DNA from 4 places in the Nocardioides aquaticus genome. Region 4 is predicted to be linked to each of the others. Evidence: predicted binding sites of a transcription regulator. Region 4 holds the regulator's gene; each other region holds the start of a gene.
The links. The regulator LexA, encoded in region 4, represses DNA repair genes until DNA is damaged. The targets are predictions, from matches to a motif close to TCGAACANNTGTTCGA.
Positions count from the first base shown of each region.

Region 1 (5,565 bases), 1.2 Mb from region 4:
GGGTGCGGAGCAGGTCGCGCATCCGGGCGACCTCGGCGGACTGGCCGGACGACACGTCGAGGGCCAGCTCGGAGACCTGGAGGGCGCCGCCGACGACCGCGACGTCGTCGGCCATCGTCACCGCACCCAGGGCGGCATCTCGGCGTGGAACCTCACCAACGCCGCCAAGCCCCGTGAGATCGGCTGGTTCGCCCGTGGTCCGATCTCGGACGAGCGCCTCGTGCTCGGCGGCTCCTGGTCGGCCTACTGGTGCCGCGGCCACATCGACAGCAACGACATCCAGCAGGGCCTGGACGTGCTGAAGATCGAGTTTCCGCGCCTGGCCCGCTCGCCCGCCAGCCCCGCGGTGCGTCCCGGGAGGGCGCTCGTGAACCTCGACGACAGGTCGACGCGGGGTGAGCGCTCGTGCGGGCGGACTCGGTGGTCGAGGAGCGAGCGCCAGTGTCACCGGTGGTCGAGGAGCGAGCGCAGCGAGCGTCTCGAGACCAGGGCCGGTGGTCGGTCGACGTGTGATCTGCATGCATCTGGTGTGTGCAGATCACCCATCGACGGGGGTGAGGGGGCCTGGGCGTGCCGGTACCGCCGGTGGGCGTGGCCGGTCCGGCGGTACGGGTGCTGCTGAGTGGTGGGTCAGAAGGGTGGGGTGTCGTTTCGGGGTGGAGGCTCGGCGGCGCCGTCGGGATCGTCCGGTACCGGGGGCGGTGCCTGGTACGGGGTGGTGTCGGGTTGCTCGGGCAGTGGGTCGGGTGGTGGCCCTGGTGGGAGCTCGTCGAGGGGGTGGGTCCCGGCGTGGGATCTGAGGTACCGCTGGCCGGCGGGACTCCGCCAGAGGTAGAGCCCGGGTCCGAGGACGTCGTAGTTCCATCCCATGTGGGTCTTGGCGCGGTGGTGCTGGCGGCAGGCGGGGGCGACGTTGCCTGTCTCGGTGGGGCCGTCGGGGTGGGGGATGACGTGGTCCATGTCGGCGAAGACGGCCGGGTTGGTGCACCAGGGGAACACGCACGTCAGATCGCGCAGGGCGGTCTGTTCCTTGAGGCGGTCGGAGCACTCGTAGGAGTCGCAATGGATCGTCTCGGCGAGGTCGATGACGGGCCGGATGGTGATGCTGGCGGCGGTGTGGGCCCACTGGCGGACCTGGGCGGTGGTGATCGGGCCCTTCGCTGGGTGGCGGTGGTCCAGGCGGGAGAGCTGGGACGCGCTGGTGGGGCTGGTGGTGCAGAACAGCGGGTTGAAGACGGCGCCGGGGATGTGGGCGTACAGCACCAGGTGCTTGCCGGTCGCCGGTGACGCCTTCCCGGTGCTGGTCGCGGTGTCGGTGTTGTTGTCGGGGAGGGTCTGTTCGCCGAGGGCGAGGGAGCCGAGGGCCTGGGAGCGGCGGACGTCCAACGAGTCGGTGGATCCGTCGGCGGCGAGGGTCTTCGCCCGGTCGCTGACGGCTGCTTCGAGGGCGATCGCGTCGGCGAGGTCGAGGCCGGCGTCGAGCTGCACCGTGCCATCGACGTGCTCGCTCAGGCCGATGCGGCAGTACCTGCCGTCAGCGGCGGCTTTCCGCTTCTCTTCGGCCGCCTCAGGGTCCCAGCGTAGGAGTGCTTCGTCGGTGATCCGGGTCAGCTGGGCGTAGGAGAGGGCGTGCGCGAAGGGGGCGACGAGGCGGTCGACCTCGGCGGCGCCGTCCTCGCACAGGCTCATGGTCTTCTCTGCGACCTGGCGGGCCCGCCACACCGGACACGCGCCGGAGGTGACGCGTTCCCACAACCGGGGTAGCCGGTAGCGCAGCTCGAGCGTGATCGCGACCTGGTTCGCACCGGACCGGGTCGAGACACCCAGCACGGCGGACAGCTCGATGACCGCGGACTCGCGGACCAGGGGGCAGCCGGTCCCGCCGAGGGTCAGGCCGTGGTCGCCGTACCCGGCGATCCACATCGCTTCGTCGTCGGTGAGGGCCTCGTTGGCCACGCACCAGTCCACGATTGATTGGAGGACCGCGACGTCGGCTGCGGCTTGCACGGCCTTGGCGTTCTTGACCACCGCGAGTGCCTCGACGCGGGTGGTCTCGCGTGTGGTGTCGAGTGCGTGGACCCATTCCCAGAACGAGGGGTCGGGTGACATCACCGCCTCCACCTCCACCTGCACGTCAACGTCGAGCGTCGGGTCGGGCCCGGTGCTGTCGTCGTCGGCGGTGGTGGTCATGCATCCAGTATACTCGAACACGCGTTCGAACGCTAGCTGGATCTGGGGGTTGTGGAGGGGGTCTCGAGACGCTCGCTGTCGCTCCCTCCTCGACCACCGGGGCCGACGCTCGCTCCTCGACCACCGGTGGGGTGCTCCCTCCTCGGCGGGCGGCGGCGACCTCAGGCGCGGGCGGCCATCAGGTCGAGCAGGGTGGCGGGGTCCCCGACGCGGAGGAGGTGGTCGAGGCGGTCGCGGCCGACGAAGCCCTCGTCCACGGTGTGCTCGACCAGAGCCAGCAGCGGGGACCAGTACGCCCCGGTGTCCAGCAAGCCGACCGGCTTGCGCTCCAGCCCGTGCAGGCCGAGCTGGGCCCAGGTGAGGGACTCGAAGAGCTCGTCGAGGGTGCCCAGCCCGCCGGGGAGCGCGACGACACCGTCGGACAGCTCGGTCATCAGCGCCTTGCGCTCGTGCATGCTGCCGACGACGCGCAGGTCGGTGAGGCCGTCGTGGGCGACCTCGCGGTCGGCCAGACCCTGGGGGATGACGCCGACCACCTCGCCGCCCCCGGCCAGCGCGCCGTCGGCGACGGCGCCCATCAGCCCGACGCGGGCCCCGCCGTACACCAGGCGCAGCCCGCGGGCGGCGAGCTCGCCGCCGAGGGCGGTCGCCGCGGCGGCGTACTCCGGTCGTCATCCCGACGCGGACCCCGAGAACACGCAGACGCTCCTCACGCGGCCACCGTACGACGCGCCGGGCGCCGCCCGACCGCCACCAGCGCGTACCCGCAGCCGACCAGGACCGCTCCCAGCACCAGGACCTGTCCGGTCATCAGCAGCGGCCGGGCCGGGTCGAGGGCGTCGTAGACGGCGAGGTCGGCGGAGACGTACCAGGCGAGGTAGACCAGCGGCGCGAACGTCCAGGTCAGCGGGTGCCACCACGGCGCGACCGTGCGCCGGCGACCGACCAGGACGTAGTCGAGGACGACCAGGACGGGCGTGACGACGTGCTCGAGCAGCGACCACGCGCTGAGCAGGTTGCCGTTCTGCATCGGCAGGTAGGCCAGCGCCACCAGGCGCCAGCACCACGCCGAGCAGGCCGCTGAGGGCGACCGTCGACCGCCACGCGACGAGGGGGAGGACGGAGGACGGAGGCACCCGCCGGATCATGCCCCGTTCAGGTCCCGTCCACCATCCGTTCGCCCGGGCACCCGCGCCCACCCGTGCGGAGGGTCCCCGCCCCGGGGGGTCCTGGCAAGGTCGTCATGGCGCCACGGCACGTCGGCCCCGTTCGCGGGCCGCTCCGGCGGCGCCCCCACTTCCACGCGACGACAGGACACCCATGACCGCCCTCCTCCTCGGCTCCATCAGCACGCTCGCCGACACCTCCGAGATCCAGCGCGACGCCTTCAACCGGGCCTTCGCCCAGCACGGCCTCGACTGGGAGTGGGGCCAGGAGGAGTACCGCGGCCTGCTCCAGGGCAACGGCGGCAAGGACCGCGTCGCCGACTACGCCCGCGAGCGCGGGCAGGACGTCGACGCCGCCGCCGTCCACGCCACGAAGTCCGAGCTCTACCAGGCCGCGCTGGCCGAGGCCGACATCGCGCCGCGCGACGGCGTGGTGGAGACGATCCGCCAGGCGCAGGAGGCCGGCACCAAGGTCGCCCTGGTCACCACCACCTCGCGCGACAACATCGACGCCCTGGGCCGCGCGCTGGCCGCGCACCTCGACCTGTCCGGCCTGGACCTCGTCGTCGACGCCTCCCAGGTCGACGCCTCCAAGCCCGACCCGGCCGCCTACCGCTACGCGCTGCAGCAGCTCGGCGAGGAGCCGGGCGCGTGCGTCGCGGTCGAGGACAACGTCGGCGGCGTCCAGGCCGCCAACGCCGCCGGGGTCGCCTCGGTGGCGTTCCCCAACGAGAACACCGCCGGCCACGACTTCTCCGCGGCGTCGGGCCGGCTCGAGCAGCTGACCCTGGTGGACCTGCAGGAGTACCTCGCCGCGTCCTGAGCCCGTCCCACCGCCCCTCGCCCCGTCCGCTCCGGCGGAGGGGTGGTGGGGCCCTCGTACGATCCGACAGCACGACCCTGATGTACCCCTGCCGCCCCACCGCACTGCTCCACCGCACCCAGTCCGGCCCGTGTGGGCCACAGGAGATCATCATGAGCGACCCCCAGGCCCGGCTCGAGGCCACCGAGAACGCCTTCCACGTCGAGGCCTACGAGAAGATCGACTACTCGCTGCTCCTCACGCCCCACGTCTTCGACCCGGCGCGCCCCGAGCTCGCCGACACCTTCCGCCCCTTCGGGCGCTGCCTGATGGTGATCGACGAGCAGGTCCAGGCCCTGCACGGCGAGCGCGCGCAGGCGTACTTCGACCACCACGGCATCGACCTCACCGTCGTGGAGGTCCGGATCGCCGAGACCGCCAAGTCGCTGCGCACGCTCGAGGACATCGTCGACTCCTTCAGCGACTTCGGCCTGCTGCGCAAGGAGCAGGTCCTGGTCGTCGGCGGCGGCCTCACCACCGACGTGGCCGGCTTCGCGTGCGCCTCCTACAAGCGCACCACCGACTACGTGCGCATCCCGACCACCCTGATCGGGCTGATCGACGCCAGCGTCTCGATCAAGGTCGGCGCCAACCACGGCAAGTTCAAGAACCGCCTCGGCGCCTACCACGCCTCGAAGAAGGTCTTCCTCGACTTCTCGCTGCTCCAGACGCTGCCGACCGACCAGGTCCGCAACGGCATCGCCGAGATCATCAAGATCGCGACCGTCTCCCACGCCGGCATCTTCGAGTCGCTGGAGAAGTACGGCGACGAGCTGCTGCACAGCGCCTTCGGGTACGCCGAGGGCGCCGAGCACCTGCGCGAGGTGTCGGACTCGATCACCTACGACGCGATCCGCACCATGCTCGAGCTCGAGGTCCCGAACCTGCACGAGCTGGACCTGGACCGGGTGATCGCCTACGGCCACACCTGGAGCCCCACGCTCGAGCTCACGCCCGAGCCGCCCCTCTTCCACGGCCACGCGATCGCCGTCGACATGGCGTTCTCGGCCACCATCGCCGAGCAGCGCGGCTACATCACCACCGCCGACCGCGACCGCGTGCTGGCGCTCTTCAGCCAGCTCGGCCTAGCGATCGACAGCCCGTACTTCACCGCCGAGCTCGTCGAGCGGGCCACGGCGTCGATCCTGCAGACCCGCGACGGCAAGCTGCGCGCGGCCGTGCCGCGCCCGATCGGCACCTGCCACTTCGTCAACGACCTCACGACCGAGGAGCTCGCCACGATCCTGGCCGAGCACAAGCGCGTCGCCGCGGGCTACCCGCGCGGCGGTGAGGGCGTCGACCAGTACACCTCGAGCGAGAAGGTCGGCCCGCAGGTCCCCGAGCTGC
Region 1 is NZ_CP075371.1:673,435-678,999, forward strand. Features, by position in the region: gene ENKNEFLB_RS03310 (hypothetical protein) at 1-115, opposite strand, end outside; gene ENKNEFLB_RS03315 (HNH endonuclease signature motif containing protein) at 631-2,190, opposite strand; partial or broken gene ENKNEFLB_RS22370 (LOG family protein) at 2,352-2,843, opposite strand; gene ENKNEFLB_RS22375 (hypothetical protein) at 2,900-3,241, opposite strand; gene ENKNEFLB_RS03325 (HAD family hydrolase) at 3,511-4,179, shown strand; gene ENKNEFLB_RS03330 (sedoheptulose 7-phosphate cyclase) at 4,332-5,565, shown strand, end outside.
Region 1: a site for LexA is predicted at 2,204-2,219, ahead of ENKNEFLB_RS03315 (HNH endonuclease signature motif containing protein). Genes of this name have one in related genera too.

Region 2 (5,565 bases), 180 kb from region 4:
CCGTGCTGCGCTATTGTCCCTTCTCGTCGCCAGGGGGCCAAAAACCTCGGACCGACACCCGGCAGGTTGCCCGAGCGGCCAAAGGGAGCTGACTGTAAATCAGCCGTCATCGACTACGTAGGTTCGAATCCTGCACCTGCCACCAGCACCACCATCTCCTGCACGACCAGCACACCCTGACCAGAGGACGCGGGAAGGTGGCACGTGAGCGGCGGCGACTACGTCTGGCGGCTCTCGTGCCCCGACCGGCCCGGCATCGTCGCGGCCGTCTCGACGCTGCTGGCCGACGCCGGCTGCAACATCGAGCAGAGCCAGCAGTACGGCGACCCGGACACCCGCACCTTCTTCCTCCGGGTCCAGCTCTCCGCCCCTGACGGTCTCGGTCTCGAGGACCTGCGGGCGCGGGTGCTCCCCGTGGCCGAGCGGTTCTCGATGTCGTGGGAGCTCGTCGACGCCGCCGTACGCCCGACGGTGCTGATCCTGGTCAGCAGCGTCGGCCACTGCCTCAACGACCTGCTCTTCCGCGCCTCGACCGGGGCCCTGCCGGTCGACGTGATGGGGATCGTCTCCAACCACACGACCTTCGAGCGGCTAGCCGGCAACTACGGTGTGCCGTTCCACCACGTGCCGCTGACCCGTGACACCAAGCCGGCCGCCGAGGCCCGGTTGCTGGAGCTGGTCGAGGAGCACGACGTCGACCTCGTGGTGCTGGCGCGCTACATGCAGATCCTCAGCGACGACCTGTGCCGACGCCTCGAGGGTCGCGCGATCAACATCCACCACTCGATGCTGCCGAGCTTCAAGGGCGCCAAGCCGTACCACCAGGCGCACGACCGGGGCGTCAAGCTGGTCGGCGCCACCGCCCACTACGTCACCGCCGAGCTGGACGAGGGCCCGATCATCGAGCAGGAGGTCGCCCGCGTCGACCACGCGATGACCCCCGAACAGCTCGTCGCCGCCGGCCGCGACGTCGAGTGCCAGGCCCTCGCCCGCGCCGTGCGCTGGCACGCAGAGGGCCGCGTCCTGCTCAACGGCCAGCGCACCGTCGTCCTCCGCTGACGCTCCCGCGCGGCGGTCGCGCGGTGAGCGCCGCGGGTCCGGTGGTCGAGGAGCGAGAGCCATTGTCACCGGTGGTCGAGGAGCGAGCGCAGCGAGCGTCTCGAGACCAGGGCCGGTGGTCGACGTGTGATCTGCACGCATCTGGTGCGTGCAGATCACCCATCGACGGGGGTGAGGGGGCCTGGGCGTGCCGGTACCGCCGGTGGGCGTGCCCGGTCCGGCGGTACGGCTGCTGCTGGGGTGTCAGCGGTGGGTCAGAAGGGTGGGGGGTCGTTTCGGGGTGGAGGCTCGGCGGCGCCGTCGGGATCGTCCGGCACCGGGGGCGGTGCCTGGTACGGGGTGGTGTCGGGTTGCTCGGGCAGTGGGTCGGGTGGTGGCCCGGGTGGGAGCACGTCGAGGGGGTGGGTCCCGGTGTGGGAGCGCAGGTACCGCTGCCCGATCGGGCTGGTCCACAGGTAGAGGCCGGGTCCGAGGACGTCGTAGGCCCAGCCCATGTGGGTCTTCGCGCGGTGGTGCTGGCGGCAGGCGGGGGCGACGTTCCCGGTCTCGGTGAGCCCTTCGGGGTGCGGGACGACGTGGTCCATGTCGGCGAACACCGCCGGGTTGGTGCACCACGGGAACACGCACGTCAGATCGCGCAGGGCGGTCTGTTCCTTGAGACGGTCGGAGCACTCGTAGGAGTCGCAATGGATCGTCTCGGCCAGATCGATGACGGGCCGGATCGTGATGCTGGCCGCGGTGTGGGCCCACTGCCGGACCTGGGCGGTGGTGATCGGGCCTTTCGCTGGGTGGCGGTTGTCCAGCCGCGAGAGCTGGGCCCCGCTGGCGGGGCTGGTGGTGCAGAACAGGGGGTTGAAGACGGCGCCGGGGATGTGGGCGTACAGCACCAGGCTCGGACCCGCCGGAGTCGGCATCTCTTGACCCTCGGGCAGGGTGGGCTGTCCGGTCGCCAGCGAGCCAAGGGCCTGGGAGCGGCGGACGTCCAACGATTCGGTGGACCCGTCCTGGGCCAGGGCGTGGGCCCGGTCGCTGACGACTGCTTCGAGGGCGATCGCGTCGGCGAGGTCGAGGCCGGCGTCGAGCTGCACGGTGCCATCGACGTGCTTACTCAGGCCGATGCGGCAGTACCTGCCGTCCGCTGCGGCGCGGCGTTTCTCTTCGGCCGCTTCGGGGTCCCAGCGTAGGAGTGCTTCGTCGGTGATCCGGGACAGCTGGGCGTAGGAGATGGCGTGCGCGAAGGGGGCGACGAGGCGGTCGACCTCGGCGGCGCCGTCCTCGCACAGGCCCATGGTCTTCTCCGCGACCTGGCGGGCACGCCACACCGGACACGCCCCGGAGATCACGCGTTCCCACAACCGCGGTAGCCGGTACCGCAGCTCCAACGTCACAGCGACCTGGTTGGCACCGGACCTGGTGGACACCCCCAGCACGGCGGACAGCTCGATGACCGCGGACTCGCGCACCAGCGGGCACCCGACCCCGCCCAGGGACAGGCCGTGGTCGCCGTACCCGGCGATCCACATCGCCTCATCATCGGTGAGGGCCTCGTTGATCACGCACCACTCCACGATCGACTGCAGGACCGCGACGTCGGCTGCGGCCTGCACGGCCCTGGCGTTCTTGACCACCGCCAGCGCCTCGACCCGGGTGGTCTCGCGCTCGGTGTCGAGTGCGTGGACCCACTCCCAGAACGACGGGTCCGGTGACATCACCGCTTCGACCTCCACCGCAGCCTCGACGTCGAGCGTCGGGTCGGGCCCGGTGCCGTCGTCTGCGGTGGTGGTCATGGATCTAGTATACTCGAACATATGTTCGACCATCAGTGGACCTAGGTCCTTTGTGGAGGGTCTCGTGACGCTCGCTGCGCTCGCTCCTCGACCACCGGGGTCGCCTGCGCTCGCTCCTCGACCACCGCCCCGTCGCGCGTCAGGGGTCGACGGAGGCGGCGGCGTGGTCCTCGGTGGCGGCGTTCAGCGGTGAGTCGGCGCGCGAGACCTGCTCGCGCCGTTCCTCGGGGCTCATCGCCTCGATCCGGGCGACCACGTCGTCGTCGTAGCCGCTGACCACCGGGGCGGCGGCGACGGGGACGACGGTGTGGACCACGCGGTCGTCGTAGAGGTGCAGCACGGTCAGGGCCTGGTGGCCGTCGACGCCCGCGACGAGTCCGTGGCCCGGAGCCGGGTCGGAGGTGTAGCAGGTGGCGGAGGCGACCGAGACCGGGACGCCGGCGAAGGTGGACCACGACGTGAGGTGGAAGTGGCCGCCGATCACCAGTCGGACGTCGCTGCCGCGCACCACCGCCTCGAGCTCGTGCTGGTCGGCCAGCTCGATGACCTCCGCCCCGCGCAGCATCGGGACCGGGATCGGCGGGTGGTGCAGGGCCAGCACGGTGCCGTGCGGCGCGGGCGAGGCCAGCACCCCGGCCAGCCAGGTCAGCTGATCCGGCGTGACCTCCCCGTGGTGGTAGCCGGGCACGGTCGTGTCCAGCGACACCACCCGCAGGCCGTCGACGACGTGCACGCGGTCCTGGGTCGCGCCGGGGTGCGCCGGCGGCTGCGAGTGGAGGATCTCGGAGAACGCCGCACGGTCGTCGTGGTTGCCCATCACCCACACCACCTCGGCGCCCAGCTCGCCGGCGACCGGCTCGACCACCTTGCGCAGCCGGTCGTACGCCGCCGGCTCGGCGAGGTCGGCGAGGTCGCCGGTGAACACGAGCGCCTGGGGCGCCGGGTCGAGGCGGCGCAGCCGGGCGAGGGCCGCGGCCAGACCGGCCTCGGTGTCCACCGCGCCGTACTGCCGCACCCCGTGCGCCAGCAGGTGCGGGTCGCTGAGGTGGGCGATCACGTGACGCGGCGGCGCGTGCTGGCCGAGCTGCACGGGAGCAGGCATCGCACCACGCTATCGACCCGGGCGACCGGTCCGCGAGACCCTGGCGACCCGCTCTTGTGCCCTCCCCGTCGCGTGCCTAGCGTGGCGCCGGTGCCGGACCCTCATCTCGGGAGTGCGCCCGACCCGAACGCCCCGTCCCCCTACCTCGCCGTGCTCGAGCAGCAGACCGCGAGGCGGGCGGCGGCGAGCAGCCCGGTGACCTCGCCCCACGACGGGGCGCCCTCCCCGCAGCACGACGCGCTCGAGGCCCACGTGGAGGCGGTCGCCGACGACCTGCGCACGTTGGTCCACGACCTGCACGCCCACCCCGAGACGGCCTACGAGGAGCACCACGCCGCCGCGGCCTTCGCCGCCCTCCTGGCCCGGCACGGGTACGACCCGCAGGTCGGCGTCCACGGCCTCCCGACCGCCGTGCGCGCCGAGCTCGCCAGCCCCGGCTTCGACCCGGACCGGCACCGCACGGTTGCCGTCCTGGGCGAGTACGACGCGCTGCCGGAGATCGGCCACGCCTGCGGCCACAACGTGATCGCCGCGACCGCGGTCGGGGCGGCCGTCGCGCTGCGGCGGCTGCTCGACGCCGACCCCGACGCCTTCGAGGGCCGGGTCGTGGTCCTCGGCACGCCCGCGGAGGAGGGTCACACCGGCAAGGAGCACCTCGCCCGCGCAGGCGCCTTCGACGGCCTCGACGCCGCGGTGATGTGCCACCCGTACGGCGCGGACGTCGCCGACCAGGTCTGGCTCGGCCGGCGGGTCGCCACCGCGACCTGGACCGGCCTGCCGGCCCACGCCTCGGCCCAGCCGTTCTGCGGGCGCAACGCCCTCGACGCGGCCTCGCTGGCCTACCAGGGGATCGGGCTGCTCCGCCAGCAGGTGCCCCCGGTCGACCGGGTGCACGCGGTGATCACCGAGGGCGGCACCCGCCCGTCGGTGATCCCGGCGACCGCGCGGATGGACCTCTACGTCCGCTCGCCCCACCCCGAGACGCTGGTCGACCTCTCGAGGCGGGTCGAGGACGTGCTGCGCGGGGCCGCCCTGATGGCCGGGGTGGACCTCGACCTGCAGTGGGACGAGCACCCGCCGTCGCTGCCGGTGCGCACCAACGAGGCCCTCACCGCCCGCTGGGCGCTGGCCCAGCAGCGGCGCGGGCGGTCCCCGTACCCGGCCGGCGTCGTCTCCGAGACGCTCGCGGCCTCCACCGACTTCGGCAACGTCAGCTACCGGCTGCCCGGCATCCACCCGTTGGTCAAGGTCGCCGAGCCCGGCACCGCGCTGCACACGCCCGAGTTCGCCGCGGCCTCGGCGTCCCCGGAGGCTGAGCGGGCCGCGGTCGACGGGGCGTACGGCCTGGCCTGCGCCGCCCTGGACCTGCTGGTCGACGACGACCTGGCCGCCGCGGTCCGCCACGAGTTCGAGGAGTCCGGGGGCGCCGTCGACGTCGCCCGCTACTTCGACTAGACCCACCACTCCCGGGAGGCCGTCATGGCCAGCAGCACGAGCATCGGTGACCGGTTCCTGACCCGCGTCGAGCGGGCCGGCAACCGGCTGCCGCAGCCCTTCAACCTGTTCCTGATCCTGTTCCTGGTCACCGGCGTGGTCTCCACCGGCCTGGCCTGGGGC
Region 2 is NZ_CP075371.1:4,189,525-4,195,089, reverse strand. Features, by position in the region: tRNA gene ENKNEFLB_RS20370 (tRNA-Tyr) at 61-145, shown strand; gene purU (formyltetrahydrofolate deformylase) at 205-1,059, shown strand; gene ENKNEFLB_RS20360 (HNH endonuclease signature motif containing protein) at 1,314-2,846, opposite strand; gene ENKNEFLB_RS20355 (metallophosphoesterase) at 2,986-3,948, opposite strand; gene ENKNEFLB_RS20350 (amidohydrolase) at 4,039-5,403, shown strand; gene ENKNEFLB_RS20345 (AbgT family transporter) at 5,428-5,565, shown strand, end outside.
Region 2: a site for LexA is predicted at 2,860-2,875, ahead of ENKNEFLB_RS20360 (HNH endonuclease signature motif containing protein). Genes of this name have one in related genera too.

Region 3 (5,565 bases), 690 kb from region 4:
GCCCGGCGACTGGCGCTTCGACACCAGCACCGTCGACTTCATCGCGGCCTCCGACGACCTGACCACCTCCGGCCTGAGCTACGAGATGACGGCGGTGGAGCCGCAGGTGGAGGCCGCCGAGCTGGCCGAGGCCCCCGCCGAGCGCGGCGAGGTCGACTCCCGGTTCCTCCAGCTGCCGGCCGGCCTGCCCCCCGTCGTCGGGTCGTTGACCAACGACGTCACCGCGGGCCTGGCCAACAACTTCGACCGCGCGGTCGCCCTGCAGGACTTCTTCCGCACCGACGGCGGCTTCACCTACAGCCTCGCGCAGTCCGAGAACGGCAACGGCGCCGACGAGCTCGCGGCCTTCCTGACCCCGGGTCCCGACGGGAGGGTGGGCTACTGCGAGCAGTTCGCCTCCGCCATGGCCGTGATGGCCCGCCAGGTCGGGATCCCCTCCCGTGTGGCTGTCGGCTTCCTGGCCCCCAGCCGACTGCCCGACGGACGCTGGGAGTACAGCTCGCGCGACCTGCACGCCTGGCCGGAGCTCTACTTCCCCGGCGCCGGCTGGACCCGCTTCGAGCCCACGCCGCCCCAGCGCGCCGCGGACGTGCCCGACTACACCGCCGGCGACCAGGCGCCCGAGCAGCTTCCGGAGGCCCCGGAGGCAGGTCCCGACGCCGCTCGCGGCGACGAGGCCGACCGGGCCGAGAACCGGCCGCAGCCGGAGGTGGCCGAGCAGCCCGCCGCGGCCCCCGCGGCGGAGTCGTCCGGCCCGTGGCGCGCGGTCGGCCTGGTCGGGCTGCCGGTGGCCCTGGTCGCGCTGGTGCTCCTGGTGCCCGGTGCCGTACGCCGCCGCCGGCGCGAGCGACGCCTGGCCGGGGACGTGGTGGAGGGGTGGGACGAGCTGCGGGACACCGCGGTCGACCTCGACGTCCCCTGGCCCGACGACCGATCGCCGCGCGAGGTGCGGGCGGCGGTCTCGCGCCACCTCGGGACGACCACGGACCTCGACGTCGTCGTGGCGGCGGTGGAGCGCGCGAGCTACGCCTCCCCGGGTCCCGGGGGGAGGCGACCGACCCCGGGGTCGCCGCCGCCGTCCGTGCCTGCCTGGACACCCTGCAGGAGCGCTCGACGACGCGCCGCAGGCGCCGCGCCCGGTGGTGGCCGAGGACCGTGGTCACCCGCCGTGGACGGCGCCGGGGGAAGAGCACAGACGGCGACCAGTCCGCCGACCGCCCCCTGGCAGAGCAGCTGCGCTGACCTGGCCGTGCGGTCCGGGCGCCCGGACCCGGAGGTCGAGGACCGTCAGAAGCCGTTGCCCTCGCGGCGACGGCGCCAGCGCTGCTCCATGCGCTCCATGAAGGAGCCGGACGGGCGCGAGGCGCCCTTGCCGGAGCCCGGCGTACGCCCGCGGGACTTGCGCGGCTTCAGCGAGCGACCGCCGTCGATGACCGCGAGGCCGGGGCTGCCGGCACCGGGTGCCGCGCCGGAGGCGTCGTCGGGCACCCGGACCTGCGGCTGACCACGCAGCGACGTCAGCGCGAGGGTGGCGCTGCCCAGCATGACCACGAAGCCGACGATGCCCACGACGACCTGGTTGGTGATGGCTCCGGTCATCAGCACGACGACCCCGACCACGAACACGACGGCGGCGAGCAGCGCACGGCGACGGGCTGTCCTGCGCATCGAGGTGCCCCGCAGGGTCGAGGCGAACTTCGGGTCCTCCTCGACGAGCGCGCGCTCCATCTGCTCGAGCAGTCGCAGCTCTTCTTCCGAGAGCGGCACCGGGTCCTCCCAGGGTCGGTCGTGCCCGGTCGATCCGGGCGTTGGTCGAAAGTCTAGGCAGGCCGCTCCACCGGCGGTAGGGACACCGGCGAATTCGCCCCACCCCCGAGCAGGCTGGCAGGCCGCACGGCCGCCGAGCCGAACCGCCGCGCGGCCTGGTCGACCGCCCGGTCGGCCTCCGCCCAGCCCACCTCGCGCTCCCCGAGGACGTGCTGGTGGTGGATCCCCGCGCGGGGTCGCAACCCCTCCACCCGCACCCCGACCAGCCGCAGCCGCTCACCGCGCAGCCCCAGGGCGTCGTGCAGCGCGACGACGGCAGCGAAGACCTCCTGGGTGGCGTCGGTGGCCTCCCCCAGCGTCCGGGAACGGGTCAGGGTGGTGAAGTCCGAGAAGCGCACCGTCAGGGCCACCGTGCGGCCCGCGACACCGGCGGTCCGCATCCGGCCGGTGACCGAGGTGGTCAGGCGCAGCAGCTCGCGCAGCACCACGGCACGATCGGCCGTGTCACGGCCGAAGGTCGACTGGGCGCCCATGGACTTGTCCGGGTCCTGGGTGACGCCGGCGAAGACGGGGGCGTGCCGCGAGCGCACCTGTCGCCGGTCCGCGCCCCACGCCAGGGTGTGCAGGTGGGGGCCGAGGTGCTCCCCGAGGTCACGGCGCAGCACCTCGACCTCGGTCCGCGCGAGGTCGCCCACCGTGAGGTAGCCCCGACGGCGCAGCCGGTCCCGGGTCTTCTCCCCCACCCCGTGCAGGTCGCCGACGTCGCGGTGGTGCAAGAAGGCCGCCACCTCGTCGGGAAGCACCACCCGCACGCCGTCCGGCTTGGCGCGGGTGCTGGCCAGCTTGGCCACCGAGACGGTCGCGGCCACCCCGACCGAGCAGGTGATCCGCTGCTCGTCGGCGATCCGCGCCCGGAGCTGCTCGGCGATCGCCAGCGGGGTGCCCAGGAGGCGGACGGCGCCCGAGACGTCCAGGAACGCCTCGTCCATCGAGACGCCCTCCACCAGCGGGGTCACCTGCCGGAAGGTCTCCATCACCGCGGCCGAGACGGTGGCGAACACCGCGTGGTCGGGCTTGAGCACCACCGCGTCCGGGCACAGCCGCAGGGCGCGCGACCCGGGCATCGCCGAGCGCACGCCGTGGGCCCGGGCCAGGTAGTTCGCCGACAGCACGACCCCGCGGTGCCCGCCACCGACGAAGACCGGGGTGTCCTGCAGGTCCGGGCGGTCCCGCAGCGCGACCGAGGCGTAGAACGCGTCCATGTCGACGTGCAGCACCGGGCAGGCCCGCGAGCGCTCGTAGGCGTCCGGGACGCTCACCGCGCGACCCCGGCCGTGACGGCCGGCCGGACCGGCCCGGGACGTGTCTCAGCGGGCGAGCAGGTGGAGCTGGGTCGCCAGCGGGAGGTACTCCGGGCGCGAGGCCACCGCCCGCTCCAGGTCGAGCAGCGCGGTCGTCGCCCCGGGCTCGGCGTCGAGCAGGGCCCCGGGGACCAGGTCGGCGAAGACCCGGACGGCGTGCACCTCCCGGTCGGCGAACCCCGCCGTCGCGACGAGGTCGTCCAGCTCGTCGTGGGTGAAGCGGCGTCCGGCGCGGTCGAGCGGGGCGCCCGGCTCGAGCGCCTCGCGCGCAGCCACGAAGTGCCCGGCCATCGCCCGGGCCAGCACCGCGGCGTGCCGCTGGGCCACCAGGAGGCTGAGCGCGCCACCGTCACGCACGACCGCACGGAGGGTGTCCAGGGCCGTCCCCGGGTCGTCGACGACCTCGAGCACGCCGTGGCACAGCACGAGGTCGGCCCCGTCCGCGCCGAGGACGTGGAGCGTCGTGGACAGGTCGCCCTGCACCGCGGCCACCTCGACCCCGCGCTCGCGGGCCCGGCGTGCCAGCGAGGCCAGGGCGTCGGGGCTCGGGTCGACCACGGTGACCCGGTGCCCGCGCTCGGCGACGGCGACGGCCGAGCCGCCGGTCCCACCGCCGATGTCGAGCACGTCGAGGGGCCCGGCGTCGAGGACGGGCCGCAGCGCGTCCCACACCACGGCCGTGCGGATCGCGCTCCTGCGCTCGCTGGGTCGCTCCGTCGCCGGCATGACGCACACCCTAGGAGACCGCCGCCCGATCCGCCCCGCCGCGCCCCGCGGGTCGCGCCCGACGAGGCCGCCGTACGCCGGACGGACGCCCCGGCGCTGCTCACCCCGCGTAGCGGGTCGGGGCGGGCTGGCACGCAGCCCACGACGACGGCACCGCGGCGTGCGGGACCAGGCCCAGCATCTCCTCCACCACCGCCAGGAACCGGTCGGCGTCGCGGACCAGGTCGTCGGCCTCGCGCTCACCCACCGCGCGCGAGGACCCGGCCTCGGCCGCGGCCCGCTTGCCGGCCCCGGCGGCGAAGAACGTCGCCCACTCACCGAGCTCCGGTGCCACCTCGCTCAGCAGGACCCAGGCGTTCTTCTGCCGGCGCCCCCGGGACGGCTCGGGACGAGCACGCGCGGCGAGCAGGGCCGCCGCGGCGCGCAGCGCGGCGACGTGGGCGCAGGCGTAGCGCGTGGCGACGTCGGTGCTGCCGACCGCCTCGCTGAGGGACTCGGCGGACCGCCCGAGGTAGGAGTGGGTCGTGGCCGGCAGGCTCACCGGTCGCTCGACCACCGCGGTCCCCCGCCCGTGCTGCTGCCCGTGCTGCTGCCCGCGCCGCTGCCCCGTCCGGTCCTCGCGTCGTGCCGCCATGTCGCGTCCCCTCGCCGTCCGTCGAACACGTGTTCGAACGACTCGAACGGTACACCGGTCCGCCGACACCCCGTCAAGACCTGTGGCTCACCCGGCGCGTGCTAGCGCGTGACCCCAGGCCGCTCGGAGTCGGCGACCCGTCGCAGGAAGAGCGAGACCGGCGGGCGCCACAGCGCCACCAGCGTCGCGACCTCGACCACCAGGCCGACGACCGACACCACCACGAACGACGTCGGCGGCGACGTGCGGAGGGCGGCCACGGTGGCCAGCACCACGAAGGCGATGATCGCGGCCAGGCACCACCGCGCCCAGCCGTGCCCCGCACGGAGGAAGGCCAGCATCAGCAGCGCCGAGCCGACGAAGGTCCCGCAGCACACCAGCGCCACCGGGACGAACGACAGCGGGGCGATGGTGCTGTCGGGCGGCTGCCCGGCCGTCCAGGCGTCCATCAGGGGCTCGCGCTGCACCACCACCAGGGCCGCGGTGAGCACGCCCACCAGGACCTGGGCCCACACCCCGCGAGCCACCCAGGTCAGGGCCCGCGAACGGGGCGGGCCGGTCGTCGCCGAGGTCGGCTCCGCTGCTGTGCTCACGTGCTGGTCTCCCGCCGGGGCCGCGCCCCCTGCTCCGCTGTGCCCCCGGCGCCACGGCCGGGTCCGCTGGTCGGTCCGGGACGCCCGCACGCCGCCCGTCTAGGGTCCGGGCATGACGTCCGAGCATCCTGGTGTCACCCGGTTCCGAGCCGCGCACGCGGAGCGCGGCGGGACCGGTGAAGTGGTCATTCTGCCTGACGCCGCCCACACCGCCGTCCTCGCCGCCGCCGCGCTCGGCTGCGAGGTGGGCGCGATCGCCAACAGCCTGCTCTTCGAGGTCGACGGGCACCCCGTCCTGGTGCTGACCAGCGGCGCCCACCGGGTCGACACGTCGGCGGTGGCCGCCCGGATCGGCACCGGCCCGCTGCGTCGCGCCTCCGCCGAGCTCGTCCGGGCCGCGACCGGGCAGGTGATCGGGGGCGTGTCCCCCCTCGGCCACCCCACGCCGGTGCCCACCTACGTCGACACCTGGCTGCGCCGGCAC
Region 3 is NZ_CP075371.1:3,318,740-3,324,304, forward strand. Features, by position in the region: partial or broken gene ENKNEFLB_RS22680 (transglutaminase TgpA family protein) at 1-553, shown strand, start outside; gene ENKNEFLB_RS16010 (DUF3040 domain-containing protein) at 1,288-1,767, opposite strand; gene dinB (DNA polymerase IV) at 1,821-3,086, opposite strand; gene ENKNEFLB_RS16020 (methyltransferase domain-containing protein) at 3,135-3,854, opposite strand; gene ENKNEFLB_RS16025 (SAV_6107 family HEPN domain-containing protein) at 3,955-4,488, opposite strand; gene ENKNEFLB_RS16030 (hypothetical protein) at 4,590-5,081, opposite strand; gene ENKNEFLB_RS16035 (YbaK/EbsC family protein) at 5,194-5,565, shown strand, end outside.
Region 3: a site for LexA is predicted at 4,510-4,525, ahead of ENKNEFLB_RS16025 (SAV_6107 family HEPN domain-containing protein). Genes of this name have one in related genera too.

Region 4 (5,565 bases):
CGCAGCGAGTCGAGCAGCCAGGCCAGCTGGCGCTTGCCCGTGATCGTGCGGGCCGGGTCGGAGATGGCCTGCGGGTCCGAGCTCTGCTCGGAGCGGTAGGTGCGCAGGTCGAGCATGCTGATCTCGGCGAGCGTGCCCCAGGTCAGGCGGCGGTAGAGCCGGGCGCCGTCGCCGAGGGCGGCGGTGCCGTCCATCCGTACCGGCATCCACTCGTCGTAGGCGCGGTGCGCGCGGGCGCGGCGGGACCGGAAGTCGCCCTCGGTGTCGGGCTGGTGGTTCTCGGCGCCGCGCCGCCACGCGTCGTTGGTGGTCTCGTGGTCGTCCCAGGTGACGATCCAGGGGCAGCGCGCGTGCGCGGCCTGCAGGTCGGGGTCGGTCTTGTACTGCGCGTGCCGCCGTCGGTAGTCCTCCAGCGAGACCATCTCGCGCGGCGGGTCGTGCGGGCGGACGTCGACGTTCGCGTTGCCGTAGCCGTACTCGCCGGGGGCGTACTCGTAGAGGTAGTCGCCCAGGCAGAGCACCGCGTCGAGGTCGTCGCGCGCCGCGATCCCGCGGTAGGCCGCGAACATGCCGGCCTGCCAGTTCGCGCAGGACACCACGCCCAGGCGCAGGCGGCGTACGGCGGCCCGCGCGCGCGGGGCGGTGCGCAGCCGCCCGACCGGGCTGCGGCGGCCGTCGAGGACGAAGCGGTAGTGGTACCACCGGTCGGCCTCGAGCCCGTCGACGTCGACCTTGACCGTGTGGTCGCGCGACGGCCCCGTGACGACGCTGCCCCGGCGCACGATCCGCCGGAAGTCGGCGTCCCGGGCGACCTCCCACCGCACGGTCACGCGGGGCCCCTGGCCGGAGCCGGGGGTCGAGGCCGGCGTCGGGGTGACCCGGGTCCAGATCACGACCCGGCGGGGGAGGGGGTCGCCGGAGGCGACACCGTGGGCGAAGGTGCGCCGGTCGGCGCGGCGACGCGCGGCATCGGGGGCGGCGAGCGCCCCGGGGGCCGGGGCGCCGGGGGCGAGGGCGGCGGTGCCGAGGGCGCCGGCGGCGCCGGTCCTCAGGACGGTACGACGGGTCGGGGTGGTCACAGCCTGATCCAACGTCACGCCGGCCCCGGGGTCACCGCCCCGGACGAAGCCGCTGGCCAGTGTTCACCTTCCGGCCACGTCGGGCGCGCGGGGAGGGGCCCCGGGTCAGCGGGCGCGGGCGGTGGCGCGGAGGACGGCGGGCTGACGGTCGTCGCGGGCGTACCCCTGGCAGGAGACCGAACCGAGGCTGAAGCAGTCACGGATGCGCGTGCTGGCGTTGACCAGGTGCACCTCGACGGCCTGGACCCGGCGGGTGGAGAACGGCGTCCGCACCGAGGCCTTGCCGTTGCGGTCCAGCGCGACCCGGCTGGTCTTCGCGGTGCCGTCCGGTGCGACCACGGAGATCCGCAGCTCGGAGCCGCGCCTCGGCGCCGCCAGGTCGGCCTTGACGCGCAGCACCCAGCGGTTGGACTTCAGGCCGCCCCCGGGCTCGAGGCGCACCGTCGAGCCCGTGAGGTGCCCGAGGCGTCGGGTCGAGGAGTACGCCGTGCGGCGCAGGGTCAGCTCGCGCTGGTCGGCCACGGGGCTGCGCGGGTAGGCGTTGGCGTTGCCCTCCTCGTAGCGCTGGCGCGAGAAGCGGTTCGCCGCGACGTAGTCGGCGAACTGGGCCCGCACCGAGGTGCCGCGCGCCTTGAGGACTCGCTGGAGGGCGGCCAGCGAGTAGGTCTCGTCGGGGTTGAGGAAGTCGGCCTCCTCCCACACGTCGCGCGCCAGGGTGGGCAGCCCGCCCTGCTTGGCCGGGAACCTCTCGGTCAGGAAGCGCCAGAACGACCACGCGCCGTAGACCTCCTGGCCACCCCGGTCGAGGTCCATCGGCCGGGCGGGCCTGCCCATCGGGCCGTACCGCAGGTAGGAGACGTTGTCGTCGACGCCGTCGAAGGTCTCGTCCTCGACCCAGGTGGCGGTGCCCTCCATCAGCCAAGGGTCCTCGAAGAGGTCGTAGGCGAACTGGACGGCGTGGAAGTACTCGTGGGCGACGGTGACGTCCAGGTTCTGCTGGGGCGTGTTCCGGGGGTACTGCTGGCGGACGTAGTCGTTGTCGAGCACGCAGTAGGCCCAGGTGCTGAACCGCGCCGAACCACCGTCGTACGGGCCCTCGGGGTCGGAGGTGCAGTAGCCGTAGATGGCCTTGTCGCCGATGTCGGCGAGGTAGATGTCGGTCTTGGCGTTCCCGCCGTCGTTGCGCGCCCGGCCGTCCCTCCTGGGAGCGCGGTAGCCCGCGGCGACGTAGGTGTCGTGGACCCCGGCCACCGAGGTGAGCACCCGCCGGGCGAAGCGCGGCGTGGCGGCGTCGGCGGTCGAGTCGACCCGGTGGACGCACACGTCGGCGTTGCAGGTCGGGGCGGCCTCGCGGACCCGGTAGCGCACGCCGAAGGGCGAGCCGTTGCCGTCGGTGGGACGCGCCAGGTAGGCGTCGGCCGTGGCGCGGTCCTGCCGGGACAGGTCGCCGCGCGCCGCGAGCAGGTCGCGCAGCGCCAGGGTGACGTCCCGCTCGTCGGCCACCGGGGGCCCGGGCTCGGTCTCGCCGGGGTCCGCGGCCGGCCCGCCGACGCCGTCGGCGAAGAGCTCCTGGACCTCCTCCAGCGTCTCCTCGGGCAGCGGGGGACGCTCGCCCAGCACGACGTCGGGCAGCACCGGGACCGAGTCCGGAACGGAGCCCGGGACCGAGCCGGGGCCCGGGTCGGGATCGGCCGCGGCCGGCACCGCGGTGAGCGGGGCCAGGAGCAGCACGCTCAGCACACCCCCGAGCAGGGCGGTGGTGGCAGGACGACGCATGGGGGGCTCCCGGGGGTGGGCGGTGCGGGCAACCCGCAGCGTACGTGCCGCCCCCGACATCCCCGGGACCGCTCACCCGACCCCGGGGACGGGTCCTACAGGCTGCGCAGGACGGCGGTGACCTTGCCCAGGATCGTGGCGTGGGTGCCGTCGATGGGGGAGTAGGCGGCGTTGTGCGGCATCAGCCACACCTGGCCGTCCTTGCGCTGGAAGGTCTTGACCGTGGCCTCGCCGTCGATCATGGCGGCGACGATGTCGCCGTTCTCGGCGGTCGGCTGCTGGCGGATGACCACGAAGTCGCCGTTGCAGATGGCGGCGTCGATCATCGACTCGCCGCTGACCTCGAGCAGGAAGAGCTGACCGTCGCCGACGATGCGGCGCGGCAGCGGGAAGATCTCCTCGATCCGCTCCTCGGCCAGGATCGGGCCACCGGCGGCGATCCGGCCGACGACCGGCACGTTGGCGGCCTGCGGGACGACGTCGCCGACGCCCGTCTCGTCGATGCTGGACTCCTCGCCGCTGCCCAGCGAGCGGCGCGAGGCCATGTGCTCGGGCAGGAACACCTCGAGGGCGCGCGGGCGGTTGGGGTCGCGCTTGAGGTAGCCCTTCTCCTGCAGCACGCGCAGCTGGTGGGAGACGCTCGAGGTGCTGGTGAGGCCGACGGCCTCACCGATCTCGCGCATGCTCGGCGGGTAGCCGCGTGCCTCGAGGCACTCCTTGATGTGCGTGAGGACGCGCTGCTGGCGCGGCGTCAGCCCGGTGGCGTCCGCCGGGCCGTCGGGCAGCTCGCTGACGTTCTTCTTGGGCATGCGGGTGCACCTCTCCGGGGTCGGTGTGACAGGAGTGACGCTAGACCGTCGGGCACCCCCACTTCAAACACCTGTTCGAACCCGCGTGTCGCGGGTGACCGGCCAAGGCTGTCGAACAAATGATCGAGCGGGGTCTTGCGCTCGTTCGAACAGGTGATCTACTGTCGCTCAGGTGTTCGATCGAACGTCTGATCGACCGGGCCCGACCGCCTCGTCACCGAGGGCTGTCGGCGCCGGCCTCTAGACATTGGTTCGTCCACCACCGACCCCGGTGGTCAGCACCGCATCCGGCACCGCTGACCGCCCCCTTCCCCAGGAGGTCACCATGAGCGCCACCCTGCAGTCTGCCCGCCCCACCACCACCGTGCGTCTGACGCGTCGGGGCCGGCTGGCCGTGCTCCTCCTCGCACTGGTCGTCCTGCTCGCCGCCGGCCTCCTGCTGGCGCAGGCCTCGATGGCCGACGGCGAGGACACCCCCGACCCGACCCGCGTCGTCGTGGTCGCCCCGGGCGAGACGCTGTGGGGCCTGGCCCAGGAGACGGTGGCCGCGACCGGTGAGGGCGACGCCGCCTCGGTCGTCACCGACATCCAGGAGCTGAACGACCTCGACTCCGGCGTGCTGCAGGCCGGTCAGGAGCTGCGCGTCCCGCTCGGGTGACGTGTCGGCCACCACGCCGGCGCATCGACCCGCGCCGCTGGTGGGCTAGAGGCTCGTCGACGACTCGACCCCGTCGACGAGCAGGGGAACGCTGAGGGGCGGGGTGGCCACGGCCGCCCCGCCCCTCACGCATCTGCCAGTCGTGTCAGCGCACGCGGCGCCCGACGTACCCCTCGCTCGTCGCGACCGTGTCGACGTCGTTCGCGTGCCCCACGGAGGGAGCCGCCGGCGGGGTCGCCAGCAGCCGCAGGATCCGCGCGACCAGCATCAGCCCGGCGAACAGGCACGCCACCGCACCCAGCGACGCGAGCCCGAGGAACCACCACGCCTCGCCCCGTCCGCCGCGCGCCTCGGACCCGAAGTCGATGGCCGCGAAGACCAGGTAGCCCCACGCCACGACGAGCAGCGTGACCCCCAGTGACAACCCCAGGAGGGTCGGTGAGACTCGTCGCTGGGGCCGGGGACCTCGTCGCGACCCGGCTCGCTTTCCGCCCATGGGGGTCATTGTGTAGGACGAGAGGGTGGGGGCGTGGAGGAGTTGCCCGACATCGTCGGTCCGGATCCCGCCGTGGTCTTCTGTGGCCAGGCCGGTCAGGACAGTCCGAAGACCCGCGAGCACTACTACGCGACCCCCGGCAACTCCTTCTGGGAGTGCCTGCACCTCGCCGGGATGACGCCCACGCTCTTGCGCCCCGAGGACGACCACCGGCTGCCCGCGCTCGGCCTGGGGCTGACCGACCTGGTCGGGCGCCCGTCTCCCGACGGGACCCGCTATCTCGCCGACATCGACGACCTCGTCGCCAAGGTCGAGCGGTGGGAGCCGGACTGGCTGGCCTTCACCGGCAAGGGCGCGGCCCAGCAGGCGGCCCGGGCGCTGGGTCGCAGGCCACCGAAGCTGCTCGGCGCCACCGAGTGGTACGTCGGGCGCACCCAGGTGTTCGTGCTCCCCGGCCCCAGCGGCGCCAACCGGCGTCCTGACTACGACGGCCGTCCCACCCGGGTGTCCTGGTGGCGCGAGCTCGCGGAGATGGCGGACCTCGCCGACCTCGCGGGTCCGGACCTGGAACCGTCCGACGCATGACCGGACCGACACCGCCCTCGATCAGCGCCTCAGCGATGAGCTCGACCGGTTCGACCTTCAAGACCAAGGCGGTCGGTCGCGGGTGCACGCACGCGTTCGTCACCCCCTTCACCTTCCAGGCTCCCGCGTTCTACCGGCGCCTGGGGTACGAGGAGATCGTCC
Region 4 is NZ_CP075371.1:4,013,132-4,018,696, reverse strand. Features, by position in the region: gene ENKNEFLB_RS19520 (alkaline phosphatase D family protein) at 1-1,079, opposite strand, end outside; gene ENKNEFLB_RS19515 (MXAN_6640 family putative metalloprotease) at 1,185-2,855, opposite strand; gene lexA (transcriptional repressor LexA) at 2,951-3,664, opposite strand; gene ENKNEFLB_RS19505 (LysM peptidoglycan-binding domain-containing protein) at 3,990-4,322, shown strand; gene ENKNEFLB_RS19500 (hypothetical protein) at 4,468-4,746, opposite strand; gene ENKNEFLB_RS19495 (mismatch-specific DNA-glycosylase) at 4,852-5,403, shown strand; gene ENKNEFLB_RS19490 (N-acetyltransferase) at 5,400-5,565, shown strand, end outside.